DNA from 2 places in the Vibrio sp. PNB23_22_6 genome. Region 2 is predicted to be linked to the other one. Evidence: riboswitches for the same ligand, from Rfam matches in the RefSeq annotation. Region 2 holds a riboswitch; the other holds the start of a gene.
The links. A riboswitch is a leader RNA that binds a small molecule or an ion and turns the genes downstream of it on or off. The one in region 2 is predicted to bind lysine.
Positions count from the first base shown of each region.

Region 1: another riboswitch for lysine. It lies ahead of lysC (lysine-sensitive aspartokinase 3); the one in region 2 lies ahead of tet(35) (tetracycline efflux Na+/H+ antiporter family transporter Tet(35)).

Region 1 is NZ_JBNFXP010000019.1:75,008-83,202, reverse strand. It holds gene metH (methionine synthase) at 1-2,039, shown strand, start outside; gene lysC (lysine-sensitive aspartokinase 3) at 2,129-3,481, opposite strand; lysine riboswitch at 3,604-3,782, opposite strand; gene ACVA54_RS14860 (pyridoxal-phosphate-dependent aminotransferase family protein) at 4,005-5,126, shown strand; gene ACVA54_RS14855 (PglL family O-oligosaccharyltransferase) at 5,181-6,965, opposite strand; gene uvrA (excinuclease ABC subunit UvrA) at 7,035-8,195, opposite strand, start outside.
Region 2 is NZ_JBNFXP010000005.1:32,712-40,906, forward strand. It holds gene ACVA54_RS05790 (inosine/guanosine kinase) at 1-848, shown strand, start outside; gene ACVA54_RS05795 (H-NS family histone-like protein) at 1,000-1,407, opposite strand; lysine riboswitch at 2,002-2,182, shown strand; gene tet(35) (tetracycline efflux Na+/H+ antiporter family transporter Tet(35)) at 2,292-3,893, shown strand; gene ACVA54_RS05805 (helix-turn-helix domain-containing protein) at 4,091-4,300, opposite strand; partial or broken gene ACVA54_RS05810 (sigma 54-interacting transcriptional regulator) at 4,322-5,042, opposite strand; His leader region at 5,403-5,541, shown strand; gene hisG (ATP phosphoribosyltransferase) at 5,593-6,489, shown strand; gene hisD (histidinol dehydrogenase) at 6,495-7,805, shown strand; gene hisC (histidinol-phosphate transaminase) at 7,818-8,195, shown strand, end outside.

The DNA of each region.
Region 1 (8,195 bases), on a different contig from region 2:
CAGATATTAAACGTGATTTACCACATGCGATGATCTCTGGTGGCGTGTCTAACGTTTCCTTCTCCTTCCGCGGTAATAACTACGTTCGAGAAGCGATTCACGCGGTGTTCCTATACCACTGTTTTAAAAATGGTATGGATATGGGTATCGTTAACGCGGGTCAGCTAGAAATCTACGATAATGTTCCAGACAAACTGCGTGAAGCGGTCGAGGATGTGGTGCTAAACCGTCGTGATGATTCAACTGAACGACTGCTCGATATTGCTGCTGAGTATGCAGATAAAGGTGTCGGAAAAGAAGATGATGCCTCTGCGCTTGAATGGCGTACCTGGACGGTAGAAAAACGTTTAGAGCATGCGCTGGTTAAAGGCATTACCGAGTTCATCGTAGAAGATACTGAAGAAGCTCGCCTTAATGCGTCCAAACCACTTGAAGTGATCGAAGGCCCTTTAATGGATGGTATGAACGTGGTTGGCGATCTATTTGGAGAAGGCAAGATGTTCCTTCCCCAAGTAGTAAAGTCGGCACGTGTTATGAAACAGGCAGTTGCTCACCTTGAGCCCTTCATTAACAAAGAAAAACTAGCCGGTTCATCCAACGGTAAGATCCTGCTTGCGACCGTTAAAGGTGATGTTCATGACATTGGTAAGAACATTGTTGGCGTGGTGCTGCAATGTAATAACTACGAGATCATCGATCTTGGCGTAATGGTACCGTGTGAAAAGATCCTGAAAGTGGCTAAAGAAGAGAATGTCGACATTATTGGCCTTTCTGGCTTGATCACGCCATCTCTGGACGAAATGGTTCATGTCGCAAAAGAGATGGAGCGTCTAGATTTTGAACTTCCACTTCTGATCGGTGGTGCGACCACATCAAAAGCGCATACTGCCGTTAAGATTGAGCAGAGCTACAAACACCCAGTAGTATACGTAAATAACGCTTCTCGTGCGGTAGGTGTGTGTACATCACTGCTATCAGATGAACGCCGTCCGGCTTTTGTTGAAAAATTGGATGAAGACTACGAACGCGTACGTGACCAACATAACCGCAAGAAGCCTCGTACCAAGCCTGTCACCTTAGAAGCCGCACGTGCTAATAAGGTTGCGATTGATTGGGAGGCGTATACACCACCTGTACCAATTAAACCAGGCATCCACATTTTTGAAGATTTTGATGTCGCTACTTTGCGTAAGTATATCGACTGGACGCCTTTCTTCATGACTTGGTCGTTAGTCGGCAAGTTCCCAACAATCTTTGACCATGTAGAAGTGGGCGAAGAAGCACTGCGTCTGTACAAAGATGCAAATGAGTTGCTTGATCGCGTTGAGCGTGAAGGGTTACTGAAAGCACGAGGTATGTGTGGTCTGTTTCCTGCGGCTAGTGTTGGCGATGATATTGAAGTTTACACAGATGAGTCACGCACCAACGTTGCTAAAGTGCTGCATAACTTACGTCAGCAGACAGAGAAACCAAAAGGCTTCAACTATTGTTTGTCTGATTATATTGCACCGAAAGAGTCTGGTAAGCATGATTGGATTGGTGCCTTTGCAGTAACGGGCGGTATTGGTGAGCGTGAACTTGCTGACGAATACAAAGCGCAAGGTGATGATTTCAATGCCATCATGATCCAAGCGGTGGCGGACCGTCTTGCAGAAGCGTTCGCAGAGTACCTACATGAGCGTGTACGTAAAGAGATTTGGGGTTACGCTGCGGATGAAGAGCTGTCGAATGAAGAACTGATTCGTGAAAAATACCAAGGCATTCGACCAGCTCCGGGTTATCCGGCATGCCCTGAGCATACTGAGAAAGGACCGCTATGGGAACTGATGAATGTTGAAGAAAACATTGGTATGTCACTGACAACAAATTACGCGATGTACCCAGGAGCGTCCGTATCGGGTTGGTACTTCTCGCACCCTGATTCTCGTTACTTTGCGATTGCTCAGATCCAAGAGGATCAGCTACAAAGCTACGCTGATCGAAAAGGTTGGGATAGGATCGAAGCAGAAAAGTGGTTAGGTCCTAACATTAACGGTTAATCGACTCAGATAGAAACAACAAGGGCTGCGATGTGTAGCTCTTGTTGTTTCTTGGTGAATTAAAGTTTTATCGTTGAGTTAAAGCGTTCTTACTGTTCAAACAGCTCTGTATGCAGTTTTTGGATCGCTTGACGTGATACTGACTCGTGGACAAGGAAGCACAGGTTATGTGGGCTTGCTCCGTAACAGATCATACGTAGGTTGAAGTCTTCTAACGTGCCAAACACTTGCTTCGCGTAGCCTTTGCTTTCACTCATATTGTTACCAATCAGAGCGACAAGACATAGGTCGTGTTCCACTTCTACTTTACATAGTTCTTCAAGTTCCTCGCGTGCCGCTTGTGGTAATTGAGGTGCACCGCCTGACGTGTCTGTTTGATCAAGGGTGAGTGATACACTGATTTCAGATGTGGTGATCAGATCGACAGATATTTTGTGTTTCGCTAGGATCTCAAATACCTTCGCTAAGAAGCCGTAGGCGTGGAACATGTTTGCGCTGCGCAGTGTCACCATGGTTTGGTTACAGCGCAGAGCAAGTGCACGGAATAAAGGTGAGCTTTCCACTTGATGACGGATCCATGTACCGCCTTTTTCTGGCTCTTTAGAAGAGCCTACGAATACTGGGATGTCGTGACGAAGTGCCGGAACCAGTGTTGAAGGGTGCAGGATTTTTGCGCCGAAGTTTGCCATCTCTGATGCTTCACTAAAGCTGATCTCTGGGATTGGCGCTGCTTTTGAGGCGATACGTGGGTCTGTGGTGTAGATGCCCGGAACGTCGGTCCAAATCTCTAGACCTGCTGCTTTCACCCCTTCTGCAATCAATGCTGCGCTGTAGTCACTGCCGCCACGACCAAGCGTTGTCGTGTTACCTTCTTCATCTGAGCCGATGAAGCCCTGAGTGATAACAACATACTCTTGGCATAGTGGAACCAACTTTTCTTGTGCGAGTTGTGAAATGGTTTCGACATTTGGTTCAGCACGACCAAAGGTAGCATCGGTTTTTAACACGTCGCGAATATCAAAACGGATGGTGTTAATACCACGCTCACGCATTAACTGCGCAAGAATGTGAGTCGACATTAATTCGCCACAAGCGACCAAATGATCGGTCAGTTTGGTGTTTGCTTGGATAGAAGTGGCCTCTGCCAAGCTTGTGACGGTATCAAGAATCGAATAAACCTCAGCTGCCGCTTCGGTTGCGTCTTCAAGTTGCGACAGAATCGATTCGTGAATGTTTGCTAGTTTCTGTAGTACTTCCGCACGATGTTCTTGGTCTTGAACACCATTTGCGAGTTCAACTAATAGATTAGTGACACCTGAGCAAGCGCTGCTGACGACAAGGCGAGTATTTGGGTTGTTTTCTATGATAGTGGAGCAACGGCTCATTGCCTCAAAGTTGGCAACACTGGTTCCACCGAATTTTGCTACGTTAAATGCGCTCACTGCGTTCTCCCACGACTTCCTGAAAAATAACAACAATTAATTGGTTGTCTAATACATCCAATGTTTGGTGAGGAAAGGAACAGAGCAAATAGAGAGGTAGTTAGAATGTAATTTGAAAATTTACCCTCAGAAGCTCTTCATCATACGGCACTGATGACAGTTGATGGGACTCAACCCAAGTCAACCGACAAGTCAAATCCTGCAACTTTGACTTACCTCGGCACTGCTCCCCCTGAGTGATTGGTATTGGAATTGCGGCTCCACAAATCACCTGCCTGGGCAGTGCTCCTCTTCTGCATAAAGCTTAAACATTGAACGGTTTTGTTGTCACATTGTCAACCAATATCTCAACCATTATGAAAGTTTTTATTAACGAATTTGTGACAGTGGTTTGACCTCTATACTTAGGGTTAATTGCCGATAGAGGAAAAATCTATTAGGGTGAAAACTTCGATACCTGAGCCAGCCTTTGAATAGAACTTTTATAACGCTCAGGATGAAAGACTGCAATCAAGGAGCTGACATGCCGATCCAAAGCTTTATCCCCCCACACCGTATTTTGATGGGACCTGGTCCCTCTGATATTTCACCTCAGGTTTTACAGGCGCTTAGCCGTCCAACCGTTGGTCACCTAGATCCCCTTTTCATTGCCATGATGGATGAGCTAAAACAGTTGCTTAAATACGCTTTCCAAACAGAAAATGAATTCACTATCGCTGTCTCAGCTCCGGGCAGTGCGGGCATGGAAACGTGTTTCGTCAACCTGATTGAAAAGGGTGACAAAGTCATCGTCTGCCGTAATGGTGTTTTCGGTGAGCGCATGCGTGAAAACGTGGTTCGTGCTGGTGGTGAGGCCGTTGTCGTCGATGATGAGTGGGGAACGCCTGTATCGGTCGATAAAGTTGAAGAAGCGTTAAAGGAGCACTCTGATGCTAAGATTCTTGCTTTTGTTCATGCAGAAACATCGACGGGCGCGGTAAGTGACGCTCAAGTCTTGGGTAAGCTTGCGAAGCAATACGGTTTGCTATCGATCGTCGATGCCGTGACTTCGCTTGGTGGTGTGCCTCTAAAAGTCGACGAGTGGCAGTTAGATGCGGTGTATTCTGGAAGCCAAAAATGCTTGTCCTGTGTTCCTGGCTTATCGCCAGTGACGCTTTCTCCTGCAGCCATAGAGAAGATTCAATCCAGAACGACACCGGTTCAAAGCTGGTTCTTGGATCAAAGCCTAGTATTAGGTTACTGGAGTGGAGAAGGCAAACGCAGCTATCACCACACAGCGCCGGTGAACAGTTTGTATGCGCTGCATGAAGCTCTACTGATCCTTAAGAATGAAGGTTTAGAAAATGCGTGGGCGCGTCACCAGTTAATGCATGAGAAGCTCAAAGCTGGTTTGCAAAAGCTAGGTTTTGAATTTGTGGTAGAAGAAGCGTATCGCCTACCGCAACTTAATGCGATTTATGTCCCCGAAGGGATTGATGAAGCAAAAGTGCGTAATCACTTACTTGAAATCTATAATCTAGAGATTGGCGCAGGTCTTGGCTCACTGGCTGGCAAAGCATGGCGCATTGGTCTGATGGGTTATGGTGCTCGACCTGAAAATGTCGCCTTGTGTTTACGAGCTTTAGAAGAGTCGTTGATCGAATAACGGATTTGGTCATAGGATAAAGAAAAGCGAAGGTTATCCCTTCGCTTTTTTTATTTATTGCTTAGCGCTTGGGGCTGGCGTTGGTGAGGCTGAAAGAGCCTGATAAGGCGGTTGATAATTCACATCACTGAAATCAATGTTAGGGAATAAGAATTGTGCTTCTGCACGAATTTGCTCTGCCTTACTTGTCTCATCCAGCCCTTGATACGCTCGTATCAGGTTGTTGTAGAACGCTGGGCGTGGTTTGTCTTTAATGATCTCTAATGACCAATCAATGTATGGCTGAATCAACGTTGGGTCTTGCTTATATAAGCCAATATTTAGGAAGGTACTGTACACATCCCAATCAAAGCGATCTTTCCATACCACGGGATTAGAGACCTGATTGAGAATGTCTGGATTGGTTGGACGCGTGGTTTCAAACTTGGTGAGTACGTAGTTTGTGTGTAGAGCACTCACCATATAGAAAGTGACCACGATAGGGAACAATAGACTACAAATGCGCAGCAAACTTTTGGTTATGCGACTAAAGCCTATTTGACGGTAACGTGAGACTCGTTGATCCACCCAATAAAGCAAAATGATAAAGATCAGCCAGTGCACAAGAGAGTGATAGAACGGGTACTCGAGTTGTGAATGCAAAACAATGGGAATGAATAGTGCTAGCAGTGCCAGACGTGTGCCTCGATTCGCCTGATAAATTCGGTGTAGCACTAAAGACATCGCCAAAAAGATGCCAAGAATAGGCAGTAAACCGCCTTCAACGCCCCAATAAAACAGTTCATTGTGTGGATGGTCCATTGAGGGGAGGCCTGGAGGGTATTGCTCATTCAATGCGTGCTGCCGAGCCGTATACAGTATGTATTCAGATTCAAACTTCCCATAACCATATCCGGTAAATGGTTTCTCAATCACCATATCTAAGGCTTGCGGGAAGGTATAAGTACGAGGCGATTCCATGTTTACTTTTTCATTTGCTAAGCCCCCTCCACTTGGAAAGGCGATATGCATAATGAAGACTGCAAGGGCGAGCCCGGTGAGTAAAGCGGCTAGCCAACGTAAAAAACGCCCTTGAGTGGCATAGCGGTACATGTATGGAATAACTAGCAAAATAGCGATGATCGAAGCCAGCCAGCCAGTGCGAGAGGCAAGTACCACAATCAGAGGGATAGTAAAAATTGGGACGGTGTAGAGTAGATAAATATCACTCAACTTACGTGAATACTTGTATGGCTGGCGAGCAAGTAGGTAGCTGGCTATCACCAGCCCGGTGGCAAGGAAACTCGCCATCACATTGGGCTGTTGAAAGATACCATAAGGACGGTTGGCCTCTGTGTTGTAACCAAATATATTCCCCGGTTTAAGGTACAAGTATTGTGTTAAACCAAAGATGCTCTCTATAACGACAGCGAGAACAATAAACCACAGTAGGCGTTGACGGTGCTTGTTACTGAAGTGGAATTGTTGCAGCACAATAAAAAATAGCATGCCGCTCCAAAGCCCTATCAGTTTGCTGGCGGCCAATATACTGTTCGCATTAGGATAGAACACTGGCAGCGTTATGATGATGCAACTAATGAACAATCCAATGGTTAATTTGGAGTAGCGTAACTCACGATTTGTAGCGAATTGATACAAGCCGATACCTAAAGCAAAACTGAATGCAATCCACGTCGTCGCATTAAATGAGAGTGCTAACCCAGAGCCCCCAGGGTTAGGCATAAAGAAATGCATCGCCAGCAAAAACAGTGCTGCCAATACCATAAGGAACTTGCGATTGAGGGGAACGAGAACTTTTTCAGGTGAAAGTTTGGTTCCACTTACATGTATAGTAGCCATAGAGATTGCATTGTTTTAAATGAAAAAAAAGACCAGCAATGGCTGGTCTTTGTACTTTACCTGTTTTTTCTATTTCAACATAGGCTTAAGGAAGCGAGCAGTGTGCGAACCTTCGATCTGAGACACATATTCCGGTGTGCCTTGAGCAATTATCTCTCCGCCACCTTGTCCACCTTCTGGCCCTAAGTCGATGATCCAGTCAGCGGTTTTAATCACATCGAGGTTGTGTTCAATGACGACAACGGTATTTCCATGGTCGCGCAAACGGTGTAGTACAGTTAGTAGCTGCTGGATATCGTGGAAGTGCAGACCGGTTGTCGGCTCATCTAAAATGTACAAGGTTTTACCTGTATCACGCTTAGACAGTTCTCGAGCCAGTTTCACACGCTGAGCTTCACCACCAGAAAGCGTGGTTGCCGCTTGACCTAGGCGAATATAAGACAAGCCCACATCCATCAGTGTTTGCAGTTTACGGGCAATCGCTGGCACAGGGTCGAAGAAAGTACGGGCATCTTCTACAGTCATCTCTAGTACTTCATCGATCGCTTTGCCTTTATAGCGAACTTCCAACGTTTCACGGTTATAACGCTTGCCCTTACATACATCACATGGCACATACACATCGGGCAGGAAGTGCATTTCTACTTTAATAACCCCATCACCTTGACAGGCTTCGCAACGACCACCACGGACGTTAAAGCTAAAACGGCCTGGCTTGTAACCACGGGAGCGTGACTCTTGCGTACCAGCAAACAGTTCACGGATTGGGGTAAAGATCCCCGTGTAAGTCGCAGGGTTTGAACGCGGTGTTCGACCAATAGGGCTTTGGTCGATATCGATAACCTTATCGAAGTGCTCTAGACCCTTGATGGATTTATATGGTGAAGGATGCGCGGTTGTTGCACCATTCAACTGGGTATGAGCAATTTTAAAGAATGTATCGTTGATTAACGTGGACTTACCTGAGCCAGATACTCCGGTAATACAGCTAAATAAGCCGACAGGAACCGAAAGGTCGACATTCTTTAGGTTGTTGCCAGTTGCGCCAACCAACTCAACGGTTTTCTTGGGATCGCATGGCGTACGTTCTTTTGGTACGGCAATCTCTTTAGTGCCACTGAGGTATTGCCCAGTCAGTGAGTTTGGGTTAGCGATGATTTCAGCCATGGTGCCTTCCGCAACCACATTGCCACCATGAACCCCGGCACCTGGACCAATATCAATCACGTG
Region 2 (8,195 bases):
TTGCTCTGATTACTGAAGACGGTGAACGTACTTTCGCAATCAGCGAAGGTCAAATGAACCAACTTCATCCAGATAACATCCCAGAGAAAATCTTCAAAAGTGCATCAGCGCTTGTCCTGACGGCGTATCTCGTTCGTTGTAAAGAAGGCGATCCAATGCCGGAAGCAACCATGCGTGCGATTGAATACGCGAAGAAATACGATGTACCAGTGGTGTTAACGCTTGGAACTAAGTTTGTAATTCAAGATGATCCGATTTTTTGGCAAGCATTTATTCGTGACCATGTTTCTGTTGTCGCGATGAATGAAGACGAAGCTGAAGCGCTAACGGGTGAGTCTGATCCTCTAGCGGCATCTGACAAGACGTTAGATTGGGCTGACATGGTACTTTGTACCGCTGGCCCTGTTGGCTTGTTCATGGCAGGCTACACCGAAGATAGTGCAAAGCGCGAAACTTCACTGCCACTTCTTCCAGGTTCTATCGCAGAGTTCAATCGTTACGAATTTAGTCGACCAGCGAAGAAAGAATCGTGTGAGAATGCAATTAAAGTTTATTCACACATTTCGCCTTACATGGGTGGTCCAGAGAAAATTAAGAATACCAATGGTGCAGGTGATGCGGCACTGTCCGCAGTTTTGCATGATATGGCTGCAAATAAGTATCATAAAGAAAATGTGCCTAACTCAAGCAAGCACAGTAATGAGTATTTAACTTATTCTTCATTCTCTCAAGTATGTAAATACGCGAATCGTGCAAGTTATGAAGTGTTAGTACAGCATTCCCCACGTCTATCTCGTGGTTTGCCTGAGCGTGAAGATAGTTTAGAAGAAGCATACTGGGAGCGTTAATTCGATTCCTAGAGTGAGAACTTCATATATCAAAAAAAATGGCGCATGTTGAATGCGCCATTTTTTTATCTGCTTATAGTGATAAGCAAACAAAAAGGCTTCCATTTGAAGCCTTTAAACATTCACTTGACCCGCCCTAAATAAGGTTGAGTTAGATTAAGAAGTCGTCTAGAGATTTGCCGGCATCAAGTAGCTCTTGAATTGCAGAAGGCGTACGGCCTTGGCCTGTCCAAGTTTTCTCTTCACCGTTAGTATCGGTGTATTTGTACTTAGCTGGGCGTGGAGCACGCTTAGCTTTCATCTTAGTTTTAGTCTCACCCGCTAGTGCACTAATAAGTGCTTCAACATCGATACCGTCTTTCGCGATTTGCTCTGCGATAGCTGCCATTTTTGCTTCTTGCTCAGCTTGTGCTGCGCGGTCAGCTTCTTCAGCTTCTTGACGCTCTTGGACAACGATAGTGAGTTTATCTAGAGCTTCTTCCAATTGTTCTAGAGTCAGCTCACGAGAAAATGCACGAAGGCTACGGATATTTAGAAGTGTTTTAGTCAGCTCTGACATAACGATTCCTATTAATAGGTTGAGAGGTTCGACATACGTTATCAAAATGATAAATTAAATGCCAAACTGGAAATATAGCATAGAGTTCTTATATTTAACTTTATCTTTTCAATATGTGCAAATATTAATTTATTATTTTGATGAAATTTTTAATCGTTTCATTATAGATGAGAAATTAAATAGACTAAAGCTTATCTTAATACAGATTGAAGTCCGATTTTTTGTTATAGATACGATAAGCTTTTAGGTTTGTAGATACTCTATTTGTCGCTTGAATTGAAATTACCATTAATATTTTTGATGGTGAGGAGGCAACTAATTAGATGGTATCGGTTTTTTATTTTTGGCTTAACTTCATAGCAACTCAGACGAAAGTTAGTAGTCAAGTTTCATAATTATCATCCTTGAAGTGCTTGCAGTGCACATTGATCCTTTGTTGGTTCCTGATTTATAAACGGTTACGACAACTTTTTATCCACTAAATTTAGTTTGATGTGTTGCATTGGAGGGCTTCATGAGTACAATGGACGTTACCTGATGCAATATTGCAGATAATTTGTTGTCGATTTGTGTAATTGATGGTTAACTGTCTGTTATTGCCGTAGAGGTGCAGTCTCGAAGAGTAGCTATTATTGGGGTGATGCCAATGAATAATAGTGGAAGGCGAAGATTGCCGAAGTAAGTAGCCTATCAAAACTGCTTGCTGGGGTTGTATCTGAAAGGAACAACACTGCCATAGTATATTTACATTAAACTATGGAGCGCTACTGTAGGGTTGGGTGAAGTGTTCGCTTCCCTGTCGCTAAGTTCAACATGAGCACGTGTCATATACAACGTGTTTTGTCTGCAGTAGGTCTCTAGCCAAACTTTGGTTTTTGAAGATCATGAATTTAATAGATTTTGCACATTCTCCCGTTTCGTTATTACCGCCTGTTGTTGCACTGACGCTGGCAATTTTGACTCGACGCGTTTTAGTTTCTCTCGGTGTAGGTATCGTACTTGGTGCGGTTCTACTTAACGACTGGTCTATCGGCTCTACCGCTGGCTACGTCAGTGCCCAAGTTTCTTCTGTTTTTATTGAGGACGGTGGTATCAATACTTGGAATATGAGTATTGTTGGCTTCCTAATCTTGTTAGGTATGACAACGGCGTTGTTGACCCTGTCTGGTGGTACTCGCGCTTTCGCTGAATGGGCGCAAACTCGAGTAAAAAGTAAACGTGGCTCTAAACTTCTTGCTGCCTTTCTAGGCGTATTCATTTTTGTCGACGATTACTTTAACAGTCTCGCTGTTGGTGCGATCTCTCGTCCAGTTACAGACCGCTTCTATGTTTCACGCGCTAAACTCGCGTACATCCTAGACTCAACGGCTGCACCTATGTGTGTGATCATGCCAGCTTCAAGTTGGGGGGCTTATATCATCACGATCATCGGTGGTATTTTAGTATCGCACGGCGTAACGGAGTACTCAGCACTTGGTGCGTACGTTCGTCTTATCCCAATGAACTTTTACGCTGTATTTGCACTGCTCATGGTATTTGCAGTGGCGTGGTTTGGTCTAGATATCGGCAAAATGCGTGAGCATGAAATTGCAGCGTCTCAAGGTCGTGGTTTTGATAAAGATAAAGAGAACGATATTCAAGAAGCGCACGATCTTAATGAAGAGCTAGATATTCACGAAAGTGAAAGAGGTAAGGTATCTGACCTAGTACTTCCTATCGTGACACTTATTGTGGCGACGATCGCTTCAATGCTTTACACCGGTGGTCAAGCGCTGGCAGCAGATGGAAAACAATTTGCGCTGTTAGGTGCGTTTGAGAACACTGATGTAGGTATGTCTCTTATTTACGGTAGTTTACTTGGTCTTGCAGTCGCTCTATTTACTGTATTGAAACAAGGCTTACCAATGGTTGAGATTACTCGTACGCTTTGGATTGGTGCTAAGTCAATGTTCGGCGCGATTCTCATCCTTATCTTCGCTTGGACGATCGGCTTGGTTATCAGCGATATGAATACCGGATCTTACTTGTCAACGATGGCACAGGGTAATATTGATCCTCATTGGCTACCGGTTATCTTGTTCTTGCTGTCAGGCCTAATGGCTTTCTCTACAGGTACGTCGTGGGGTACCTTTGGCATCATGCTGCCTATCGCAGGTGACATGGCGGGCGCGACTGACATCGCACTTATGCTACCTATGTTGAGTTCGGTACTCGCTGGTGCGGTATTTGGTGACCATTGTTCGCCAATTTCTGATACGACCATTCTGTCTTCTACAGGTGCACGTTGTAATCACATTGATCACGTGGCGACACAGTTACCTTATGCTCTGTCAGTTGCTCTTGTTGCCTGTGTAGGCTTTATTACGCTTGGTATGACGGCTTCTACCGTAATTTCTTTCATTGCAGCATCGATCACGTTCGTTATCGTTTGTGTGATTTTATCCTGGCTGTCTAAGTCAAAAATGACATCATGTCAGAATGCTTAGATTGTTTGATATAGCGAACTAAAATAAAAACTCCGCTCAATTGGCGGAGTTTTTTTATGCAATATCAAGATAGGTTGAAAGTGATACGTGCAGCCCATTGAAAGCACCTTTTGTATCGCATTAAACGTGTCGGTATGCATAATATCCGAACGGGACGAATGGGTATTACAGTAGCAATCAGACTCGATTTAAAAGGATCAGACGTTGAGATTGTATTTTTTGATTAAGCGATACAAGGTTGTTCGGGATATCCCTAAATCCCGCGCAGCTGCACTTATATTGTGTTTGTTTTCCTCTATTACATGGAGCAAATATTCGAGGTCGACTTGCTCTACAGAGGGGAGTAATTGCCGCTCGCAACTGTCTAGTCCTAAGTCTGTGACTAGGAGAGTATTATCTTCGCACATCACGATTGCCCTTTGAATTACGTTACGGAGTTCGCGTACGTTACCAGGCCATCGGTGTTTTTGTAGTTTTGCTTTAACTTCATTGGACATGTTGTTGATCTGTCCTTTTGATAGGTCTTTCAAAAAATACTCGGCTAAGATCAGAATGTCGTTGCCGCGTTCTCTTAACGGTGGAATTGTTAGCGGTAAAATATTGAGCCTATAAAATAGGTCTTCTCGAAATTGGCCTTGAACCACCTCATTTTTCAGGTCTACGTGACTCGCGACTATCACTCGGCAATCCACATGGATATTCTTATCAGCTCCCACTTTGTGGATCAGTTTATTCTCAAGAAAGTGCAGAAGATGAATTTGAAGTTGAGGAGGCATGTCTCCATCTCATCTAAAAATAGCGTTCCCTTGTGCGCCTTTTGAATATACCCAACATGTTCTGATATGGCACCTGTAAATGCCCCTTTCTCGTGCCCAAATAGCTCCGAGGCGATAAGACCGCTGGGTATCACCCACAGTTTACCTCCACAAAAGGTGATGAGCGTCGACTTGATAGTTGGTGGATGATTCTCGCGCACAGCCCTTTACCCACACCGGTCTCACCTTGGATAAGAACCTCTGCATCACACTGCGCATACTTCCTTAATATATTACTTAGCTCGTTGATACAGGCACTATTTCCAATCAAGGTGAATGGATTGGCATCAATGTTTTGCGTAATTATTTTGGTTCGACTCTTATGTAGTTTCATGATTAGCCACTTTTTTGGTTCTAATCAAAGCGTAGTTGCGAAATGGTTGTCTCAAAAGTGAGTAGCTGTATCATATTTGAGAATTTATCAAGTTAACATACGCTTGGGCGCTAACCGGTTGTTCTAGAATCAATTAATGGATTTGTTTTTTTTTAACATGCTCTCGTTGCAAATGCGCTCAGTTGTTTAGAGTCTGGGTTAATATGTCGCTCCAATGGTCGTAAAATTAGTGGTTTAGCAAATTATTTGAGAAAAGTTTGAATTCAGTATTGAAAAAATTAACAAGCTTAGTTAGTGTGGTCATTAACGAAGCAACTCAATCGAGCCTTAAATAAGTATGCGTAATTTTGCAATGAATATTCATCATCATCATCACCCAGCCTAGTCTTTCGGGAGATGCACGCATACCCGGGAGGCAGGAAACTCCCGGAGGTTAAAATCAAAGTACATACAGATTTCAAACCCTCGGGAGACCCAACTCTCCCGAGGGTTTTTTAGTTTGCTGATTTATAAAATATTTTAAATATCGAATTTGCACAGGGATAAAGCAATGCAAACACAACGCTTAAGAATTGCCATTCAGAAAAAAGGCCGCCTTAGTAAAGAGAGCCAAGCTCTATTGAAAAAATGTGGTGTTAAATTCAATGTCATGGGTGAGCGATTGGTCGTTCATTCAGAAAATATGCCAATTGATTTGCTTTTGGTACGCGATGATGACATCCCTGGTTTAATTATGGATGGTGTGGTTGACCTAGGCTTCATTGGTGAAAATGAACTTGAAGAAGTTCGTCTGGACCGTAAAGCATTAGGCGAGCCTAGCGAGTTTGTGCAACTTCGTCGTCTTGATTTTGGTGGCTGCCGTTTGTCTATCGCTATCGACAAAGATGAGGAATACAACGGCCCGCAAGATTTAGCAGGGAAACGTATCGCAACGACTTACCCACAATTGCTAAAAGCTTACATGGATGAAGTTGGTGTATCGTTCTCAACATGTATGTTGACCGGTTCTGTGGAAGTTGCTCCTCGCGCTGGCCTAGCAGACGCGATTGCAGATTTAGTGTCGACCGGTGCAACGCTTGAAGCAAACGGTTTAAAAGAAGCTGAAATTATCTTCAAATCAAAAGCGACACTGATTCAACGTACTGGCGAATTCGATGCAGATAAAGTGGCACTGATCGAAAAATTACTGACTCGTATGCAAGGCGTACAGCAAGCGAAGGAGTCGAAGTACATCATGCTACACGCTCCCGCTGATAAATTAGACCAAATTAAGACACTGTTACCAGGAGCCGAAGATCCGACTGTTTTACCACTCTCTGCAGACAAGCAAAAAGTGGCGGTTCACTTGGTCAGTACTGAAAACTTGTTCTGGGAAACGATGGAACAGCTCAAAGAATTGGGTGCGAGCTCAATCCTAGTACTACCAATTGAAAAAATGATGGAGTAATCGTGATGAGAACAGTTGTATGGCAATCGCTGAGCGAAACACAGCAGGATTCGATTCTGGAGCGTCCAGCAATTACAGAGGGCGCAAATATTACTGCCGCAGTTTCTGAAATCATCGCGAAAGTTCGTAATGAAGGTGATGCTGCATTAGTAGAGTTGACTGAGAAGTTTGACCGCGTTAAGCCGGAGTCTATTCGTTTATCGGCTCAAGACATTGATAAAGCTTCAGCGCGTCTTCCTGAAAAAATGAAGAATGCGCTTGAGCAAGCCTATGAAAATATCTCGAAGTTTCACAAAGCACAGAAGCCACAGCCTATCAAAGTAGAAACTCAACCAGGTGTACTTTGTGAGCAGGTCACGCGCCCAATTCAAAAAGTGGGTTTGTACATTCCTGGCGGTAGCGCACCATTACCATCGACGGTTTTGATGCTGGGTGTTCCTGCAAACATAGCAGGTTGTCGAAAAGTGGTGCTTTGCTCTCCACCACCAATTGCCGACGAGATCCTTTATGTAGCGAAACTGTGTGGCATCGATGAAGTGTATAACGTCGGTGGCGGTCAAGCGGTGGCGGCGATGGCTTACGGCACAGAGACGGTATCGAAAGTTGATAAGATCTTTGGTCCGGGTAACGCCTACGTGACAGAAGCAAAACGTCAGGTGAGTAATGATTTCCGCGGCGCAGCGATTGATATGCCTGCAGGTCCATCAGAAGTGCTTGTGATTGCGGATGAAACGGCCGACCCAGACTTCATTGCCGCGGATCTGCTGAGCCAAGCGGAGCACGGTCCTGATTCCCAAGTGGTACTTGTGACGCCTTCACCAGTGATTGCAGATCAAGTGACGGATGCGGTTCAACGCCAACTTAAAGCACTCTCTCGTGCCGATATCGCACAGCAGGCGCTGGCTTCCAGCCTAATCATCATTGCGGAGTCTCTGACTCAAGCTGTTGCAATCTCAAATTACTACGGCCCTGAGCACTTGATTGTTCAGACCAAGACCCCTCGCGAGCTTCTACCTCTATTAGATAACGCAGGTTCAATCTTCCTAGGCGATTGGTCTCCTGAATCAGCAGGTGATTACGCGTCAGGTACTAACCACGTGCTTCCTACTTATGGTTACACGCGTACCTACTCAAGCTTAGGTTTGGCGGATTTCTCTAAACGTATGACGGTTCAAGAACTGTCTGCTGATGGTCTAAAGAACCTTGCGCCAACGGTGGTAACCATGGCTGAGGCGGAAGGTCTTGATGCGCACAAGCGTGCGGTGACTATCCGTACTGAAAAATTAACCCGCGTAGTAAATAAGGCAAGTAAGTAAGAGGACAATAAGATGGAAAAACTAGCGCGTAAACAAGTCCAACAGCTAACGCCTTATTTATCGGCTCGCCGAATTGGTGGAACGGGTGACGTATGGCTCAATGCGAACGAATCACCTTTCAACAATGAGTACAAAACAGATTTTGCTCGTCTTAATCGTTACTGCGAATGCCAACCTAAAGAATTGATTTCCGCTTACGCAGCGTATGCGGGTGTGAAACCAGAGCAGACGCTAACTTCTCGTGGTGCGGATGAGGGCATTGAACTCTTAGTTCGTGCATTCTGTGAGCCAGGGGAAGATGCGATTTTATACTGCCCACCGACTTACGGCATGTATGCAATTAGTGCTGAAACCATTGGTGTAGAGCGTAAAACCGTACCGCTAACGTCA